Limibacter armeniacum: one gene and its partner. The protein of the gene in region 1 interacts with the protein of each later gene in a pairwise test. Links are inferred from orthologs where the notes say so. Each region holds a gene or a part of one and is shown in the gene's direction. Other genes may lie near its edges. The genes, in order: ruvC and ruvA.

Evidence for each region.
Region 2: the proteins of ruvC (region 1) and ruvA interact in binary tests that used the Escherichia coli proteins (3 or more experiments, as listed by UniProt). The link is inferred for Limibacter armeniacum from one-to-one orthologs.

What each region holds. Positions count from the first base shown.
Region 1 is NZ_JBAJNO010000008.1:1,620,352-1,630,979, forward strand. The notes cover bases 3,121-5,881. They hold ruvC (crossover junction endodeoxyribonuclease RuvC), read left to right. Parts: upstream 3,121-4,105; coding sequence 4,106-4,657; downstream 4,658-5,881. Other genes in these bases: V6R21_RS12735 (metal ABC transporter permease), read left to right, coding at 3,154-4,020; V6R21_RS12745 (enoyl-ACP reductase FabI), read left to right, coding at 4,816-5,631; V6R21_RS12750 (hypothetical protein), read right to left, coding at 5,737-5,881. Also shown: V6R21_RS12725 (hypothetical protein), read left to right, coding at 220-1,047; V6R21_RS12730 (ComEA family DNA-binding protein), read left to right, coding at 1,044-3,059; more of V6R21_RS12750, read right to left, coding at 5,882-6,315; V6R21_RS12755 (FAD-binding and (Fe-S)-binding domain-containing protein), read left to right, coding at 6,805-9,738; V6R21_RS12760 (peptidylprolyl isomerase), read left to right, coding at 10,070-10,628.
Region 2 is NZ_JBAJNO010000009.1:100,899-111,497, reverse strand. Bases 4,740-7,471 are described here. They hold ruvA (Holliday junction branch migration protein RuvA), read left to right. Parts: upstream 4,740-5,671; coding sequence 5,672-6,271; downstream 6,272-7,471. Other genes in these bases: sov (T9SS outer membrane translocon Sov/SprA), read left to right, coding at 6,731-7,471; V6R21_RS18065 (DUF4837 family protein), read left to right, coding at 4,740-5,509. Outside these bases: V6R21_RS18070 (DUF445 family protein), read right to left, coding at 113-4,240; more of V6R21_RS18065, read left to right, coding at 4,433-4,739; more of sov, read left to right, coding at 7,472-10,599. UniProt on the Escherichia coli protein: The RuvA-RuvB-RuvC complex processes Holliday junction (HJ) DNA during genetic recombination and DNA repair.

The sequences.
Region 1 (10,628 bases):
TGGATTGTAAAAAATTCATTTTACCTGAAAATTCTTTTTTTAGTGCAATTGTAGTGCTGCTTAGTTGCAAATCAGATTTTTGAAGGGAGTATGTCTTACCGTTAATCACTAACTTCATGAGGCTGTAATTCTTACATGGGTACTCTTCCTCAGTAATTTGACATAAGTATTTGGCGATAGCCATTAGCTTGAAAGTTCAAAAAAACTTTTAGCTAACTTATGAGAATTACCCTAGTCTTGAGCATACTTATTTTCATACCTAATTTCGCTCAACCCCAATCTTTTTTACATCAGGTTTCTGCTTCTAGTGCTTCTACTGGTTATGCGGATATCGCATCAGTTTATAGTAAGAGCATTTCCGGAAATCCTGCCATCATTTCAAATTTCAAGGAAGCTAGCCTACTTTCAGGTTTTGCCTATCGCTTTAATCATCCTTCTTTTTCTACCATGTCTGCTGGAGTGGTGATGCCTGTTGCTTCTCCCATCAGAGTCTCATTGCTTGCTGCCAGATTCGGAGATCGTGCTTTTCATGAGCAAGCTGTATCACTGTCAGTATGTCATCAGGTAGGGGAAACGTATTTGGGGCTCAGCTTGAATGTGATGGAAGAAGGTGGGGAGCAATTACTAACTGAGCGGAGTGCAACAATCGACATTGGAGTAGCTTTGCCATTACTTTCATCATTGAGGCTTGGAGCAATGGTGAAAAATATCCTTCGAACTGCCTATAGGTATGAAGAAAATTCTATCCCCACTTATATCCAGACAGGTATTGCTTATGAACCTTTATCCGATAAGTTAGAGTTACAGTTGGTAATCAGTAAAGAGGTAGCAGGTGAGAAGGCATTACATGCGGGTGTTTTTTATAAACCAATTCCTGAAATAAGCTTACAAACTGGTGTTAGAACATATCCCTTGTCTCAACATTTTGGAATTGGTTGTAAGCTGAATAAGGTCAGTGTCCATTATGTCATTGAGAGAAGCCAATATTTACCTGTCAATCATCTATTGGGAATGTATGTGCAACTTTCTAAGAAAGCGGCAATATGAAAATTGTACTCCTGATTTTCTTGATGTGTCTGTCATATTGGGTATTTCCGCAGTCAAGGCATCCTGCGTATAATACAAAAACAGCTGAGCCTTTTATGGAACAGTACTTGGCAGATGCAGAAACCACTTCTCCTGATTTTGAGCTCCTCATGCATTATTACCTTTCTCCGTTAGACTTGAATAAAGCGGATAAAACAGACTTACAGGTATTAGGTGTGTTGAATAATGAAGAAATTGACGCTCTGATTGCGCATAAGGCAAGGTTTGGAAAGCTACTTAGCATTTATGAGTTGCAGGCAGTGAAAGGGTGGAGTCAGCATACACTGGATAGAATCCTACCATTTGTCAAAATAAGTGATGCTGGAAATGATACTGATAGCCGACCATTACTTGAAAGAATTAGAAAGGAAGAAAATCACTACTTGCTCTTGCGTTGGCAGAGAGCATTGCAAAAACAGCAAGGGTTTATTGACAATAAGGAAGGGAAGTCAGCGTATCTAGGCAGCCCTGATAAACTATTTTTAAAATGGCGGTTGAGTAGACCAAGGGATTTTAGTTTCGGTATTACAGCGGAAAAAGATGCAGGTGAATCATTTAGATATGGAGCTGATTACATATCTGCTCACGTTGGGTTATTTAATAAAGGAGTGCTAAAGTCTTTGATTATTGGAGATTATCAGATGCAGATCGGGCAAGGACTTTTGTATGGAGGAGGTTTTACGACAGGAAAAGGAAGTGAGACCATTCTATCAGCCAAAAGGAACCACATAGGTATATTGCCATATTCATCGTCTATGGAGAGTGGTTTTCTTCGGGGTTGTGGTTTTACCCTAACAAAAGGAGCTTTTGATTTTACAGGTTTTGGTTCTTTAAGGAATTTGGATGCCAATACTGAAGCAGAAAACATTACCATCAAAGAAGACGGTTTTCATAGAACTGAAACTGAGGTTAAAAACAGGAAGCAGCTTACAGAGCTCTTGACGGGAGGACACTTGAGATATCAACCTTCGTTTTTCCCATTGCAAGTTGGATTGACTTATTCTCAAACCCGGTTTTCTCACCATTTATCTCCAACTCCTACTTATTACAATCAATTTTACTTTCAGGGAAAAAGATTAGCCCTTGTAGGTTTTGATTTGGATATAACTTGGCAAAACCTGACCATTTTCTCAGAAGTGGGGAAAGATTTAAATGCAGGGTTGGGGTATTTGGCAGGAGTAATGGCTGGCTTATCTAAATATGCTGACTTGACATTGTTGTATCGGGACTATGCAAGGGATTTTCATACGTTTTATGGAAATACTTTTGGCGAATCTTCTCAGAATATAAATGAAAGCGGGTTGTATGTAGGGTTAAAAGTTTATCCGAACAGACAATGGGAAATCTCCGCATATATTGATCAGTTTAAGTTTCCATGGTTACGTTTTCAGGTCAATAGACCTTCAGTGGGGTATGACAGCTTTCTGAGAGTGAAATGGAAGCCATCTAAAGCAATCGCCATGTACGGTCAGTATAAGTGTGAGGTGAAAGAGAAGAATACGGAGATTTTAGCCAATACGGAAGTGTCCCAATTGACGAAGCAACAATGGCGATTTGATGTTGATTATGGAGTTAGCAAGGAACTTAATTTAGGAGTAAGGTATCAGGCAAGTCAGCAATTGCAAGACGGAGCTGAAAGTACAAGCGGAATGGTCTTGCTTCAGGATGTGAGTTACCAATACAAATCCCTTCGGTTTAGTGCACGTTGGGCAGTTTTTGATACAGACGACTATGATAATAGACAGTACGTTTATGAAAAAAATGTATTGTATGCCTTTTCCTTTCCCGCATACTATGGGCAAGGTATGAGACAGGTTTACATAGTACAATACAAGCCTTCAACCCGAATGTCAATTTGGGGACGGTATGCTGTGTCACACTATAGTAATCAGGAAGTAATAGGGAGTGGTAATGACCTAATTGAAGGAACAAAAAAGTCAGAAGTCACCCTACAGCTTTTACTGAAATTTTGATTTGTATCATCATTGTCCATGCGATTATTTTTATTGAAAAAAACTATGTAATTTTGATCTATTGAAAAATAAATTTAGATAAGTCTAAAAATATATGGATGCATTTTGGATAATTCTGACAGGAGTTTTGGTCGCATCAAGTTGTGGACTGCTAGGTTGTTTTCTCCTTTTAAGGAAAATGACGATGGTTGGGGATGCCATCTCTCATGCTGTTTTACCCGGTATCGTAATCGCATACCTTATTTCAGGTTCAATCAATAATGTTCCAATGCTGGTTGGTGCGGCCATCTTTGGCGTGATTGTAACAGTGCTGATTGAGATGCTAAGTAAGCGAGGAGGACTTCAGGAAGATGCAGCCATAGGGGTTTCCTTTACCGCACTTTTTGCCATTGGTGTTATCCTGATTTCTTTTTTAGCAGGAAGTGTAGACTTGGATCAGGATTGCGTACTATATGGGGAGATCGCTTATGTACCCTTGGATGTGTGGGAGTGGAATGGTGTAGAAATGGGGCCAGCTGCTACTTGGATGCTAGGAGGCAATCTACTATTGGTCATTGCTTTTATACTGTTCGGTTATAAAGGTTTGAAGTTGACTAGCTTTGATCCTGTCTATGCAACCAGTATAGGAGTATCAGTAAACTTATGGCATTATGCCTTGATGGGAGCTGTTTCAATGACAACTGTGTTTTCATTTGAATCTGTAGGGGCTATTATGGTCGTGGCATTTCTGGTAGGTCCTGCGGCAATTGCATACTTACTGACAGAGAAACTTTCCATCATGTTGGCACTGTCTGTTGTGGCAGGGGTTATCGCAGCGATAGGGGGGTACTATTTAGCATTATGGCTGGATGGTTCAATCGCGGGAGCGATGTCTGCAATGATCGGAATAGAGTTTATGTTGGCATTCCTTTTCAGTCCAAGCCAAGGGATTCTCAATAAGAAAAAAAGGTTGGCTGTTTAGGTTCACCTGAGCATTTTGAATAATAGAAGAAGAGGTGTTGAAAATATTCCTTTCCTTTGCAGAAGAATAATGTGATTTTTGACGAATGGAGGAAAGAATAATTCTTGGGATAGACCCAGGTACCACTGTAATGGGATATGGTTTGATTTTGGCAAAGGGAAGTAAGCTATCACTGATTCAGTATGGTGTCATTCATTTGTCAAAGTACAGTAACCACGCCTTGAAGCTCAAAAAGATTCATGAGAGGATTACGCAGATACTGGAAGAGTACCATCCTGATGAAGTAGCTTTGGAAGCGCCTTTTTTTGGTAAAAACGTTCAGTCGATGCTTAAACTAGGTAGAGCTCAAGGAGTAGCGATGGCAGCAGCACTTATTAGGGATATTCCTATTACAGAATATGCACCCAAAAAAGTGAAATCTGCCGTAACAGGAAATGGAAATGCGACTAAAGAGCAGGTTGCCAAGATGTTGATGAACATCCTTAATTTTAGAACAGCAGCCAATGAGTTACTGGATGCGACTGATGCCCTAGGAGTGGCTGTTTGTCATGTCTATCAAAAAGGGGATAATACAAGTAAAACCAAGTCTTGGGGAAACTTTTTGGCACAAAATCCTGATCGAATAGTAAAAAAATAAGTACGAGTTTATAGATTTGTCAAGTTATTAGTCTAATTACGGGCTAATTGCACACATCGCTTTCAATTTTAGTGGCACGCTGATGGAAGAAGACTTTGAGAGAAGGGATTGGAAATGAGGGTGTTGCAATTTTTTGAAACCAAATTACATCGTTAACCATGTCTTATAATCTATTAAAAGGAAAAAGAGGAATTATCACAGGTGCTCTGGATGAGAACTCAATTGCTTGGCAAACTGCTGTCAGAGCAGTAGAAGAAGGTGCTGAAATTGTATTGACTAATGCACCAGTTGCCATGAGAATGGGTAAAATCCAAGAGTTGGCGGATCAGTTGAATACAATTGTGATTCCTGCTGACGCAACATCTTTGGAAGATATAGAAAACCTGTACAAAAAGGCACAAGAGCACTTCGGTGGTGAGAATATAGACTTTATCCTTCACTCAATCGGCATGAGCCCGAACGTGAGAAAAGGTAGAGAATATGGTGACTTGAACTACGACTATTACCAAAAGTCAATTGATATTTCAGCTCTATCATTCCACAAGATGATGCAAGTTGCTGAAAAAATGGACATCCTGAATGAGTGGGGTTCAGTAGTAGGACTGTCATATATTGCAGCTCAAAGAGCATATCCTGATTACAGTGATATGTCACAGGCTAAAGCAGTATTGGAGTCAATCGCAAGAAGTTTTGGTCAGCGTTTGGGTGAGAATAAGAAAGTTCGTGTGAACACGATTTCTCAGTCTCCAACTCCTACTACAGCGGGTCAAGGTATCTCAGGTTTCAATGTATTCCTGGATTACGCAGATATGCTTTCTCCACTAGGTAATGCAACAGCAGGAGAGTGTGCTGATTACATCATCACTTTATTCTCTGACCTGACTAAGAAGGTTACAATGCAAAACCTTTTCCATGATGGTGGTTTCTCAACATCAGGCATCTCACATGCATTGGTAGAGAGATTGAGCAAGTAATTTTATTACTGCTTTAACAAAAAAACGGTTGGTGTTATCAAAACACCAACCGTTTTTTTATGACCATCTTTATTTACTATTAGGAAAGCCAAATGAATAGCATTCCTACTTCAATGTTCCTTTATAAGTATTGTTGTTGAGTTCTTTCATTCGAAGAAGTTCTCCGAGTCTGTGCTCATGCTCATCAACCCACTGAATCTTGTTGTAATCATTGTTTGGATACATGTCAAAGTAGGAAACATATTCACTTCCAGCCTCTTCAAACTTATCCGTAAAGTACATTTCAATCATTACAAAGTTCTTGCTGATGTTACTGACTAGATCCTGATAAATAGGATCACTGGCAAACCTGTTATTTGTTTCAGCCTCTTCTGCTATTTTTCGCTCAATAATTTTCTTTTTAACAGCAGCTCTTCTTTTGTTTTCTTCCTTAATCAGTTTTTGACGCAAACCTTCATAAATTTTGTACTGGTCTTCGGGTAAATCAAATAAGTCTTTACCAAAATAGAGTTTCCAGAAGTAATCGTTGTCAGGCTGAGTTTTTAGTTTTGCCCAAAGTTCAGGCTTCATAAAAGGATCATTCATCGAAGCAATATCGTTCGATACGGTCTGAGCCTTTGCATTGGAAGTAAGAAGGTTAAAGGCAAAAAATAATAATATATAGAAAAAGGTTTTTCCTTTCATTGAATAGCGATAGTTAAATTCAGACATACTAGGTCTTTTGTATAAAACTCAAAACTTGCTGAAATATTTTTCCTGATAGCAGGATTCGCAGTTAAAGTATAATTTCTTGTATCAAATTAAGATTTTTTGTGCCTGTCTTCAAACTCATTTTAAGAAGATACGACGGAAGCGCTTTGTTTATAGGTGTATGCATGGATATATCAGACTAAAAGTTGGAAGATAATGCTCAATCTTCGAACAAGAATGGTCAAATCCTTGATTTCTGTGATGTATTTGATGGCATAAGAACTATTTTTGCACCTTAAAAGCTAATTCAGCTAAACAGGAATAGTACAAAAGCGTTGCCAAAACACTTTTATTTTGCAACTGTCTGTGAGATGGAGAGAAAGTTTTAGGGAAGAGGATTATTACAATATGATAAGGTTATAATTTTAAAGCTGTGCTATATTTGTATGGGATTTTGAGTTGGACCCAAAATGATTGATGAGAATGGACCACAATAAACTGAACAAACTTTCAGCTTCCCTAAAAGGAAAGCTATTGTACAATGATACCATCCGTACATTATACGCCACGGATGCGTCTGCTTACCGAGAAATGCCTTTGGCTGTTGCTATACCAGAAACAGAGGAGGATATCAGAAAGCTTATTGTCTTTGCTAATGAGCACAGCGTCTCATTGATCCCACGTACAGCGGGTACCTCGTTGGCAGGGCAAGTAGTGGGTAGTGGTATTGTGGTAGACGTTTCACAGAAGTTTACTTCTATACTGGAAGTGAATAAGGAAGAGCAGTGGGTACGTGTACAACCTGGCGTTATCCGGGATGAGCTAAATATGCACTTAAAGCCATATGGGTTGTTTTTTGGCCCTGAAACGTCTACGGCTAACCGTGCGATGATTGGGGGAATGGTCGGTAATAATTCTTGTGGATCCAATTCTGTGGTCTATGGAAGCACAAGAGATCACCTGATGGAGGTGAGAGGCTTTTTGAGTGATGGAAGTGAGGTAGTCTTCAAGGATATTAGTCCTGATGAGTTTCTTGCTAAATGTCAAGGACCCGATACGCTGGAAACGAAGGTTTACAATCAAGTCAGGGAAATGCTGTCTGATGAGGTAAACAGGGAGGAAATAGAGAAAGAGTATCCTAAAAAGACGATTCCAAGAAGGAATACAGGTTATGCATTGGACTTGCTGGCAGATACAGAACCATTCAATAACGATGGTATGCGTTTCAACTTCTGTAAGTTGATTGCAGGCTCTGAAGGTACTCTGATATTTATTACGGAAATTAAACTTCATTGTGATCCAACTCCTCCTGCCTATAAAGGGCTGGTATGTGCTCACTTCAATACAATTGATGAGTCTTTACGAGCAAACCTTATCGCATTGAAATATACGCCATCAGCAAGTGAATTGATGGACCATTATGTGTTAGAATGTACAAAAGCTAACATAGAACAGGCGAAAAACCGTTTCTTTGTGCAGGGAGATCCAGGCGCGATTTTGGTAGTGGAGATCAGTAGAGATAGTGAAGAAGAAGTGAAAAATGCTGCTGATGCTATGGTGGAAGAGATGAAGCAAGCAGGACTTGGTTTTCATTTTCCATATGTATTTGGTGATGATATCAAAAAAGTCTGGAACCTGCGTAAGGCAGGGTTAGGCCTATTGTCAAATACGCCTGGAGATATGAAGCCTGTGGCAGTAATTGAAGATACAGCGGTAGATGTTAATGACTTGCCTTCCTATATAGCGGACTTCAATGAGACACTTACAAAACACAACCTGTATTGTGTTCATTATGCTCATGCAGGTTCAGGAGAGTTGCACCTTCGTCCTATTCTTGACTTGAAGACAGAAGAAGGTAACCAAATGTTCCATACCATTGCTGATGAAATAGCCCATTTAGTAAAGAAATATAATGGATCATTGAGTGGAGAGCACGGAGACGGTAGACTCAGAGGAGAGTTTATCCGATTTATGGTCGGGGAGAAAAATTATGAGTTGCTAAAAGAAGTAAAGTTTGCTTGGGACCCGAAAAATGTATTCAATCCAGGCAAAATTGTGGATACTCCGCCAATGAACACAAGCTTGCGTTATATGCCAGGTATCGATACGCCAGATATTGATACAGTGTTTGATTTTAGCGCTACACAAGGTTTGGTAAGGGCTGCCGAATTCTGTAACGGTTCAGGAGATTGTCGTAAGACGGAGCTGTCAGGAGGTACCATGTGTCCAAGCTATATGGCTACCCGAAACGAGAAGCACACGACTAGGGCTAGGGCTAACATCATGCGAGAGTATTTGAGAAAGCCTTATGAGCAAAACCGTTTCAATCATAAAGAGATTTATGATGTGATGGACCTTTGTTTGTCGTGTAAGGCTTGTAAGTCTGAATGTCCTTCCAATGTGGATGTCGCAAAATTGAAGGCAGAGTTTCTACAGCACTACTATGATGCGAATGGTGTTCCTTTAAGAGCGAAGATGATAGCAGGTTTCAGTAAGTTGAATACATTAGCTTCACTAGCACCTTGGGCCTATAACTTTGTTTTCAAGTTTGGTCCTACAGCTGCAATAGCCAAGTCTGTGTCTGGGTTTGCAAAAGAAAGGTCTGTTCCTCTTTTGCATAAAACGACTGTCGATAAATGGTTTAAGAAGCACCAGAAACAACTGAAATCAGCACAGGTCAATACAAAAGGAAAGGTATACCTTTTCAATGATGAATTTACCAACTACAATGATACTCCTGTAGGTATCAAGATGGTATCTCTATTGGAGAAGTTGGGTTATGAGGTAATTATCCCTAAGCATATCGAAAGTGGCAGGACTTACCTTTCAAAAGGTCTGGTAAGAGAAGCAAAAGAGATTGCTATTCAAAATGTAAACTTGCTGAAAGACATCATCTCTGAAGAGGTGCCATTGGTAGGGATTGAGCCATCCGCAATTTTGACTTTTAGGGATGAGTATATTGACTTAGTACCTGATTACATGAAAGCAGATGCTCGTAACCTGGGAGAAAATGCACTGCTTTTTGATGAGTTTTTCGCTAAGGAAATAAAGGCTGGAAATATTACAGCTGACCAGTTTACTGAAAAGCAACAGCTCATAAAGGTTCACGGACATTGTCATCAGAAGTCAATGGCTTCATTGACACCAACAAAGCAGATGTTGTCATTGCCAACAAACTTTGAGGTGCATATGATACCTTCAGGGTGCTGTGGAATGGCAGGGTCATTTGGGTATGAGAAAGAGCACTATGAGACTTCTATGCAGATAGGAGAGTTGGTACTTTTCCCTACTGTTCGTAAGCAGCCAGAAAGTGTGATGATTGCTGCACCAGGAACAAGTTGCCGTCATCAGATAAAAGACGGTACTGGAAAAACAGCACTTCACCCAATTGAAATATTGCATGATGCATTGAAATAATGGTGCTAAAACCATCGCTTATAACAGAAAAACCGGATTTGCTAATCCGGTTTTTTTTATAGATAATCGCTACTTATTACAAAATAGACCTAAGCCCAAAGGAGATTTAAGGAAGAGGAATTTAGTCAATAATAGCGTTTGAAGACAGTGTAATATTTTGAAAACCTGAATAGTACTGTCAATTATTGTAAGTGAAATGGGTATTCGCCATTGTTAGATTCTGCTGTTAAAAAAGGCTAAATAGCATTAAAATCAGCCAACAGATACTAAAATACCTCACAGCCTTTCTACCTTTGTATTAGAACCATTAGAATTTGGATCAATAAACTTTATGAAAAAATATATTCTGCTGCTTAGCTGTGCTTATGCTTTTTGGGGCTGTGACCAGGTTCAGCACATTTTTTCATCTGGTACTGAGGAAGGTGGAAAAGGCGCAACGCTTGCTAGAGTACACGATAAATACCTATATGAATCGGATGTAAATGAGATTCTTCCTGCCCGCATTTCTCAGGAAGATAGTGCCAATATTGTTGGAAGATATATCAATTCTTGGATTAATAGAGAGCTGATTCTCTCCGAAGCTGAAAAGAACCTTGTGATGGATGAGGCGGAGATGGAGAGACGTATGCAGGACTATAAGTTTCAGTTGCTGATGTATGCTTACGAGCGTAAGTACGTAGATGAGCATCTGGACACTACCGTGACTGATACGGAGATACAGGCTTATTATGATGAGAATGAAAAGGAATTTCTCCTGAAATCAAATATTGTAAGAGGCTTGTTTCTGAAATTTCCAAAGGAAGCACCAAAGTTGGACAAAGTTCAGAAATGGATGCGTTCATCGAAGGAAGAGGATAAGGAAGAGCTTAGATCTTTGTCGTACAGTTATG
Region 2 (10,599 bases), on another replicon or contig:
CGCTCAAAGGTAAGTTTTCATCGGTAAACGTGCTGATTTTTTCGGCTAACAAAGTATGCATATGGGTGAATGGAGGTTTATTTTCGTTCAGTAACATTAACAAATGGAAATATCAAGATGTGATTCGTTGTATGAACATCGTTAGTCCAACATCAATCACCAATCCTAAAGGCCAACCGAGAATAAAACCATAGATGATAAGCCTGTTGAAATAAACATCAGCAAACCCATAGAAAAGGTCTTCAATTTTCTTGGAATCCATCAGGCTGATCTCATTCACGACAATTTCCCTGAAGTTAATACTGTTGACAATGGTACTGATATGCTGCTCAGAAGCTGCCATGGTCGCATTTAGCAGCTTGTCAAGTACATAACCTTTTAGTTCGGGTGTGAGATTGTTGTTCAAGCCATCGAGAATATAATTACAGATGGTTCTGATTTCACGTTTGAGCGTAGTGATATTGTTCTTGTCAGCCAGCATAAACCTGATGCCATTCTGAATGTCTCGCTCCAAAAGCTGCCTGTCTACGAGTGCATCAATTCCTTTTGACTCTGCAGTTTTAAGGAGGCTTTTCACTATTGTGGCTTTACTTTGCTTGAAAGCATTCGTCCGGAGCAGGGCATCAACCGTAAACCTGATGGATTGTTTCATCTCTTTTTCAGTCATGCCTTCAGTCAGGCTACCCCATTTCTTGTCAAGTAGCAAGTCGCTTACAATACCTTTGACCAATACAGAAATTTCAGACAGCACTACTTTATTTTTGTGTTGGGTGTAAAGCTGCTCGTATAGGTGCTCTCTAATGACTTTGGCTTCAGGTTCTAATGTCGTTGCCAAGTGGCTATAAACCTTTTTCTCGTTCAGATTTCCTAAATCCAACAACCGCTTAACAGGGATTCTGAATAGCTCATCTACTACATTGTACAAGACTTTTTGAAGTGAAAGTAGAATACGCTTATTGGATAGGATTTCCTCAACAGTTTGCTTCAGCTTGTCTTTGTTAAGGTCAAAGCCTATTTCCCCTACAGTGGTGGTATCCCCAATCTCTTTTAAGGTAGAGGCAAGGAGAGGATGCAGCTCAGGAGCCTTCTGTTCAAAGAACAAGGGAACACTGTTTTGAAGCAGGTCAGTGGTGGCATTTCGAATTGTTCCTTCGTAAAGGAAAACCAGTTTATTCCTTTTTAGCGCCGTTTGGTATACCTGATCAGCATACTGCTCCTTATTTTGACTTAAATGCTGACAGAATGAGGTGATGATATGACTGACCAGCAAGCCAATGTTATTCTCAAGTACTTTAAATGCTTTTCCGTCAAAAGTCTCTGACAGTTTCTGTTCAGGGTGTATAAACTTCAGTAGTTGTTTGTCAATGAACTCAAACATCATGTCCTTGAGCTCTCCATGTTGAAGTTTATCCTGTGATAAGTTCCATAACTTTTCTTTAATCTGTGTTTTTCTGTCTCTGAATAAAGGGATGTCATAAAGGGTGTATTCCCTGTATCCTTCCATTTTTTCAAGGAGGACTTTATTTATTTTCTCAATAGACTTTTCATCTTCCACCCATTGATAAGCCTTGTCTAATTGCTTTTCAAGTACACTGTCTATACCAGTGAAAATATATTCCAGCAGTTGAGGAGGAATAAGGTCTCTAAGAAGTGCATCCTGATGTAAGAGCTGTTGGATTCTTTCTGTAACAAAAGAAGACAAGCCTCTGTAAAAGTTTGGGTGCTCAGTTAGTTTGGCAAATGAGTCTTGCAAGTCCGAAAACTGCTCCCCAATCAGCTGTTTTTCCTTGTTTTCGATAAAATTGAAGACCTGTCTGGATAGTAAGTCTCTTTTTTTGTAAAACTGCTGTACAACCTGCTTGGACATTGCTTTTGTGATGGTATTACGGTCACTGAGTACAATCCTATTGATCAGTGCAAAGTTATGCTTGGAGGCTCGTTCGGCAATGACAGGTCTGATGGCTTGCAGCTTTTTGTGCATTCCTTCACCTACAGTCTGTTGATTGAGGAGTTCTTTGCCTACAAATTTGCCCATCTGTTCAGCAAAATTTTCCTTGTTTTTGGTCATGATACCAGGTGTAAAAGGAATTCTGATACCGAATAGCATTTTTTCTCGGTAGGGTCTGAACACCATCTTGATCGCAATCCAGTTAGTGCCCAACCCAGTGATTCCATAAACCACAGCTCCTGCTATCATGGTGTTGGTGGTCATGTCTCCTTCAGGAAGCAGTGCTGTAAGCCCACCTGCGATTGCTCCCAGAAAAGCACCAAAGTAGGTGATGGGTTTCATGTTTTTACCCATAAACCCCTTTACCATGGTAGGCAGGTCTTTATGTTTCTTTTCTAGGTTTTCCTTAACCAATGAGCTTACCTGTCCTTCCATCAGCTTATTCAGGTTACGGTCAGTAAACCCAGCTAACTCTTCAGTGAGTTTGTAAGGAAGGTTTTCTTGTTGGGCAACAAAATCAGTAATGTTCTGTAAAGGGTATTCAATTACATGCTTGAACTCTCTCTGTACAGTTTCAACGATCTTGTCGGCTAACTCAGGAACAATTTTCTCAAGTTGCGTATCCTTGACATACAAGTCCCAAGTATTGGACCTGAGACGTTCTTCAACCATTTGTTTGAGTAGTTCTTCACCTCTGGATCTGTTTTTTATAAGTGCATCCTCAAGTGTATACCTTAGGTTACCAATGTTTTGAGTAAGTAACTCAGGAGATACAATTTTAGAAATACTGATCTCTTTGAGTTCATTGATCTTATTGACCAGAATCTCTTCAGCACGGTCAATGGCCTTGTCACTTTTAAGGAACTCCTTGAGCAGATCTTCATCCAAGAGGTAGTTTAGCACTTCCTGTAAGTCATTAACCCTTCGTTTAGCGGGCCAGATACTCCCGATTTGTTGGTCGAAGAATTTCTCAAATGCCTCATTTTCTGTATTGAGTAGCTTGTCGTCTGCTACCTGTTGGAGTGACTTAAAAAGGACGTCTACAATTTTCTCTCGATCAATTCCAGCAAAAAGGTTACTGATACTATTGTTTTTCAGAAACTTGATAATCTCTTCAGCACCTTTTTTGGCAATGGATTTGGAGTGAATGCCTTCCTGCTGCTTTCGGGTGATGGCTACAATTTCTTCTACAATCCTAAAACGGTCACTGACGCTTTCAATAAATAGGCTGATTAGCCAGTTGCCTACCAGTGATGCATTTTTTTCAAAAGCTTCATTGACGATTTCGTCAATCTCTTCTTTGTTATCCCTTATCCAAGAAATTACAGTCTCAATTAGGTATGGGAGTTTGCTTTTAAGGAATTGTTCAAAGTTGTGGCGACTATCCTCAGGAAGTAACTCAAAGATAGTCGTCTGCTCCTGACTAACGACATCGACAACAATCCTTATCAGTGTCTTGATAGGGCTGTCAGCACTTTCGTCAGCAAGCAAAGTTTTGAATATGCTGATGAGTTCTTTTGCTGTAGAAGAGGCTTGCTCACTACCCAATATTTCGGTGATTCGCTTTTGAGCAACACTGTCAGCTACTTTTCCCATCAGGCCTTCAATTTCTAGTTGATGGAGAATCTTTCTGAGTAGGCTGTCTAGGGGGTAGTGGTTGCGGTGTAGTTCCACACTTAACTCTTTGAAAATCTTGCTTGCATTGGATTTAAGGTTTTCCAAAAGCTTTTCAGAAAGCAGTGTTCTCAGTTTTTCATCGCTTAGTTCTTTCCAAAGTTTTTCGGTAAAGTCTTCAGCCAGACCGGGAGTCAGTACAGTCAGTTTCATGGCTTCATAGACCTTTCGGGCCATAGCATCTGCTTGCTCAGGAGAGATTACTTCACCGATTACATTTTGTTTGGTGAAGTCTTTCAGGATATGAAAAAGAGGTTTTTCAATTGTATCTGAGAGTGTGCCGAGCAAGTTGTTGAACGAGGCTTCAATGCCCGGAATATCTTTCAGTAGCATTCCGTCAGGTAGCTGTTCGCTAATGCTATGTTGAATCAGCTCTTCAAACATCTTGACCAATGCATTCTTGAATGCAGGTTTCTGAAGCTCTACTTTAATATTGTCATGTCGGATGATTTCGGATTCGACTAGTTTACTGATGTTCTTGATAAACTGATCTTTGGTTTGCTCGACTACACTGGGAATGCCAACGACTCTTTCAAATAGCATTCTTAAGGCGAGGTCATTTGTAGTATAGCCAACGATTGAACCTGAAAAAATTTTGAGGAGAAATGAGTAGTACATGTATGTTAGCGGTTGACCGTTTGAGTTGATTTGCCAACATACAAATATTTTCCCTCAAAAGAGGGACAGCAATAATTATTTTACGGTTTAATTGTAACTTTTCTGTGAACTTGGTTAATATTGTTGACAGGTTACCCGATCTGTTGTGGATATTTAGAAGATCGTTTTTAGGAGAATAACTTGAGGAAGTTTATGAAATTCAATGTAAAGATAATAATGGTTTCCCTTCTGGCTTTGGTATGTGTTTTTACAGCATGTAGCAAGAGTAAAGAAGAGGGTAGCAAGAATTTGCCAGTAGCAAAAGGAAAACCAGGTGAAATGATCCTGATTATGGACTCAGCTCAATGGAAAGGAAAGCTGGGTGATATTGTATATGATAGTGTTTTGGCACAAACTGTGGATATTCTGCCGCAGCCCGAGCCGATGTTTACGATAAGTCATGTAAGACCGGGAGGTTTTGAAAGTATCTTGAGACAGGCAAGGAATGTTGTTATGGTTACTACGCTTGACTCCAAAAGTAGTGATACCAAAAGAATGAAGCAGTTTTTCTCAGAAGATGCCCTGAAAGAAGTAAGCAAGAAAGGCAAGGCTTTTATGCAAGTCAATAGAGATGTCTATGCAAAAGGTCAGGCAATGGTCATGCTTTTTGCACCTTCAGAAGATCTGATGCTTGAGTTTTTGGAGAATCCTGAAAACCAGCGAAAAATCGCTTCGGTATTCAATGACTTGGAAAACAAAAACCTGATGAGAAGTATCGGGGGTGTTTATGACAAGACCATGAAGAACAAGCTGAAGAAAGCGACTGGAATATCGCTAGAGCTGATGCCAGGTTTCCAATTGGCGAAAGAGACTGATGACTTTATCTGGTTGAGACACCCTGAACTGAAAGTGGATAAAAACATTTTCATTGCGAAAAAACCTTATACATCGCAGGAGCAATTCTCGCCTGATAGTATCATTGACTGGAGAAACCAGATTGCAAAAGAACACCTATATGGAGACCCTGATAATCCTGAGTCATTTGTAGTGACCGAAAAACTGGTTCCTGTCAAAACGAAGACTATGGAGCTTGATGGACATCACGCTGTAGAAGCTAAAGGACTTTGGAAAACCAATAACATATCAATGGGTGGACCATTTGTTAGTTATGTGATGGTTAATGATGGCGGAGACATGCTTTACTATATTGAAGGTTTTGTGTATGCCCCTCAGCAGAAAAAACGTGAATACATGCGTGAAATGCAGGTGATGTTGCAGTCTGTGGATTAATTCTTGCGAAGAGAGGTTGTCGTTGGATAATCCCTCGATATTATGAATATGACTGTTTAAATAAAGATTTTGATTATATAAATCGGAGAAGAGAAAAAATACCTGCACTGATTGTCAGGGATTTATTTCCTTCTCCCTTTTTACTTTGTACTTTTGTAAGTTATGTATAATTATATTAGCGGTAAATTGGTAGTCAAGTCACCGACTTATGCGGTGATTGATGTGGCGGGGATCGGATATGAAGTGCATATTCCACTTAGCACCTATGCCAAGATCGGAGACAAGGAAAGTTGCTTGCTTCATACCCATTTCTATGTGAAAGAAGATGCGCAGCTGCTTTATGGTTTCATTGAAAAACCTGAGAAAGACCTGTTCCTTTTACTGATCAGTATTTCGGGAATTGGGCCATCAACCGGATTGGCTTTTCTTTCGTCGCTTTCGGCTGCTGAAATTAAACAGGCGATACAGTCAGACGATGTAGCCACAATCCAGTCGGTGAAAGGGGTAGGAGCCAAAACAGCCCAGCGTGTCATCATAGAGCTGAAGGACAAGGTAAGCAAACTAGAAATTGAGGGTGCAGAGGTTGCGGCTGTAGCTGGTATGACTTCTGATGATCAACGAAACAAACAGGAAGCGTTGGAGGCACTGATGCAACTTGGGTTCTCAAAACCGATGGCAGATCGTAGTTTGAAAACCATTATGAAGAAACATGGTGCAGGGTTAAGTGTAGAACAGTTGATCAAACTTGCTTTAAAAAATTAGTGATATTCAAATAATTGATGCCTATAGGATTAGATTTCTACTGCTTTTGAGGTACTTACGTATCAAGAATATACAATACTTAAGTCTTAAATGTTATATTCAAGGAATGATCATATTGAAATAATCAATTTTGAACATTGTATGAATGTAATACTGTTGCTCTTTTTCCTAATTGAGAAAGGTTACACGCTGTTTGGGTAATGTAGATTTTCTTACAATAAAAACATGTATAACCTCAAAAGCAGGGAGGTGTCTGACCTGAATTGTTAATCCACCTTCCTACTCAGGAGCCTACTTTACAAATTACCTGTTGCGAATTAGTTTGCTTCTACTTGACTAGACAAGCAAAGGTTTTTTGGGGATAATGATTTAGCTTTAACAGCTATTTTCTACTATAATTTAGACCAGAAGGCTCTGGCTACTAAATCCATTTTTCATACAATAAAAACCGAAGTCACTTTGCGCTATTTGGTATTGATGTTGCTGTGTGCTGCTACTTTTGCTGGGAATGATGTTGTGTGGGCGAAACCTAATGCCTCTCTTGGAGTGTTACAGGTACCAGCTCAGCAAAAGGTTGACCAGGACACAACGAAAAGAGACCTAAAGCTCAAGCCTTATGAGCAAGACCGATATGGAGACCCGTTGACTAATCCACGGAGTAACTCTCCTTTGTTGCTGAATACTCCTCCCAATTCGAATGTGAATATTGAGTTGGATTCAAGTGGTACTTATTTCAATGTCAATGAAACATTGAATGATATGGAGTACCGTCCGCCTACACTTATTCCTTATAATGAATACAGGAAATACCTATTTCAGAAGCAACAACAGGATTACTGGAGAAGCCTTTCGATTCAGCAGGACGGACGAGATGCCCTTCCCGGTAAGGATGGGAGCAGGTTGATTCCGCCAATTTACTTGGGTAAAGTAGCGGACAGGCTGTTTGGCGGAAGTACGATGGAGTTCAAGACCAGTGGTAGTGTACTGCTGGATTTTGGAGGCTTATGGCAAAGAGTAGACAACCCTCAAATACCTGTTCGTCAGCAAAGAAACGGGGGCTTCAATTTCGATCAGCAGATCGGGATGGCGTTGGAAGGTAAGATTGGAGACAAGCTGACGGTATCAGGTAATTTTGATACCAAAAGTGCCTTTCAGTTTGAGCAAAGATATAACCTGTCCTATACAGCATATGACCATGATATCATTCAGGATGTACAGGTGGGTAATGTGAGTTTTCCTGTTTCCAACTCCTTGATTACAGGAGCGCAAAACCTGTTTGGTGTTTATACCAAAATGCGATTTGGTAAACTATACGTTAGTGGTATTTTTTCAAGTCAGCGAGGTTCGGTAGAAACAATGACCATTCGAAATGGATCTCAGGCAGCAGAGTTTGAGATGCAAGCTGATAATTATGAAGCCAATAGAAACTTCTTCCTTTCGCAGTTTTTCCGTGACAACTATGAAAGAGCACTCCAGAATTTGCCAATTATCAATTCAGGGGTTGTTGTTACAAGGGTAAAGGTTTTTGTTACCAACCGAAATAATGATACGCAGAACCTCAGAAGTTTAGCGGCATTCCTCGACCTTGGTGAGTCTACACCATACAACAGCAGTTGGATAGGTGGAGGAACTCCTAATGGAGAAGCAGGTAATAATGCCAATAGCCTGTACAATGAAATCGCCCAACTTGGTGGAGCAAGAAACCCTGATAATGTTAAAAGCTCTTTGGAAGGGTTTAATGGCATGACAAACGGTACTGACTTCGAAGTACTTCGTTCTGCTAGGGAGTTGACATCTACAGAATATACTCTAGATCCATTGTTGGGTTACATTACCCTGAATGCTCCTTTGCGTAATGACGAGATTCTGGCAGTAGCTTACGAATACACTTACAACGGACAGACATTTAAGGTTGGTGAACTGAATGAGGACTATACGAATCTGGATGCGAATGCGGTAGTCTATATGAAAATGCTAAGTCCTTCTACGATCAGAACGGACTTGCCAACTTGGGACCTGATGATGAAAAACATCTACCAACTTCAGGCAACGCAGATTCAGAAAGAGAACTTTAACCTGAGAGTAGTTTATAAGGACGATGCTTCAGGTGTCGATAACCCTAACTTGCCAGATGGTCAGAATACAGCCAATATCCCATTGGTAAGACTGATGAATGCTGACCAGTTGAACCCAAGTCAGGAGCGTCAGCCAGACAGTAAATACGACTATGTAGAAGGCATCACAATTCATCCTCAGGAAGGGCGGATTATCTTCCCTGTTTTAGAGCCTTTTGGTAAGACACTGGACGATTTGTTTGAGCCAAGTGAGTCTGCACTGGTGGAGAAATACGTTTTCACAGACCTTTATAATAAAACTCAGGCTGATGCAAAGCTGAATACGCTTCAGAACAAATACTTTATTAAGGGTAGTGTTCAGTCCGGTTCATCAGGAGATATCACATTGCCAGGAATCAATATTTCAGAGAATTCAGTAGTGGTTTCGGTAGGAGGAACCTCCTTGACGGAAGGGGTTGACTATACAGTCGATTACCAGTTTGGTCGTGTGAAAATCCTGAATGAAGGGGTGTTGAACTCTAATAAGGATATTCAGATACAATATGAAAGAGCTGACCTTTTCAATTTCCAAACAAGAAACTTGGCTGGTGTTGATTTGGAATACCACTTCAGTAAAGACCTGAAAGTGTCCGCAACCTTATTGCACCTGAATGAAAAGCCTTTGATTAGAAGGATTGCTGTAGGTAGCGAGCCAACCCGAAATACCCTATGGGGTACATCAGTGGACTACCGTACAGATTCAAGGTTTTTGACTAAAGCTATAGATGCCATTCCAGGTATTTCCACAACAGAAAATTCAACAGTTGTATTTAAGGGTGAGTTTGCCCAGTTGGTACCTAGTGCACCTAAATTGGTGGGGACCGATGGCGTATCATACATTGATGATTTTGAGGGAGCTGAGGTACCATACGACTATACACGTACACCAACTCAGTGGGCAATAGGTTCAACCCCAGTAGATATACTAAATGACTACGTGGACCCGACTGATGAAAGAAGCTACAATTACAAGCGTGCCAAGATGGCTTGGTATAATATCGATAATGTATTCTATTTTTCTGGCGGATCAGGCTCATCTCAAAGACCTAGTAATATTACTTCAGAAGTATTGCAGAATCATTACTCTCGTCTGATTCCTTACAATGAGGTATTCCAAGGAAAGCAACGTGAGCAGATTACTGGAAATGAGATTTCATTTGACATTGCATATTACCCTGATGAGAGAGGTCCTTATAACTACAGGACAGACCTTAATTCGGATGGTAGCCTTCCTAATCCAACGGAGAACTTTGGTGCAATTACGAAAGCCATTACACACGATGTTGACTTTGATAATATCAATGTCCAATACATAGAGTTCTGGTTGTTGGACCCGTTCTTAGATGGAGAAAATGGTCAGGTAGAAGGAAAGAACAATACGACAGGTGGTAAGCTGTTCTTTAACTTGGGTAATATTTCAGAAGACTTGGTGCCGGATGGAAGACATTTCTTTGAAAATGGTCTGACTACCAATGATGATGCAATGTCCCAAACAGAAGATTGGGGCTTTACGCCAAATACACAGTATTTGAATAATGCCTTTAACTCAGCGGTACCTCGTGATGCTCAGGACGTGGGTTTTGACGGATTGAGCTCAGAAAGGGAACGTACATTCTTGAGTGATTACTTATCAGCATTGCCAGGCTCAATCAGGTCATCTATAGAAGAAGACCCGTCTGGTGATGACTTCCGCTATTACCTAGGCAGTTATGCTGATGAGAATGACTTCTCTATCCTGCAACGTTACAAGAGCTTCAATGGTCCTGATGGAAACTCTCCTGAACTGAGTGGGGGAAGCGCTTTTCCTGCATCATCTTCTAACTTGCCTGACAACGAAGATTTGAATAAGGATAATACCGTTTCAGACCTGAATCAGTATTTCCAGTATGAACTAGACTTGAAACCAAGTCAGTTGAATACGTCTCATCCTTATATCGTTGATGAGGTAGAAGCAGAAGCACCTGAGTCAGGTGAACGTGTGAAGTGGTATCAGTTTAGAATCCCGATTAGGGGAAGCCATGTTGAGGAAATTGGAGGAAACGGATTGAGCTATAAGTCTATCCGTTTTATGAGAATGTTCCTGACAGGTTGGGAACAGCCTGTTGTCTTGAGAATGGTAAACTTCCAGTTGGTAGGAGCGCAATGGAGACCTTATACTGCTAGCAGTCTCGAAGACCTAACCAAACCTCAGCCAAACTCATCAGTTGAAGTTTC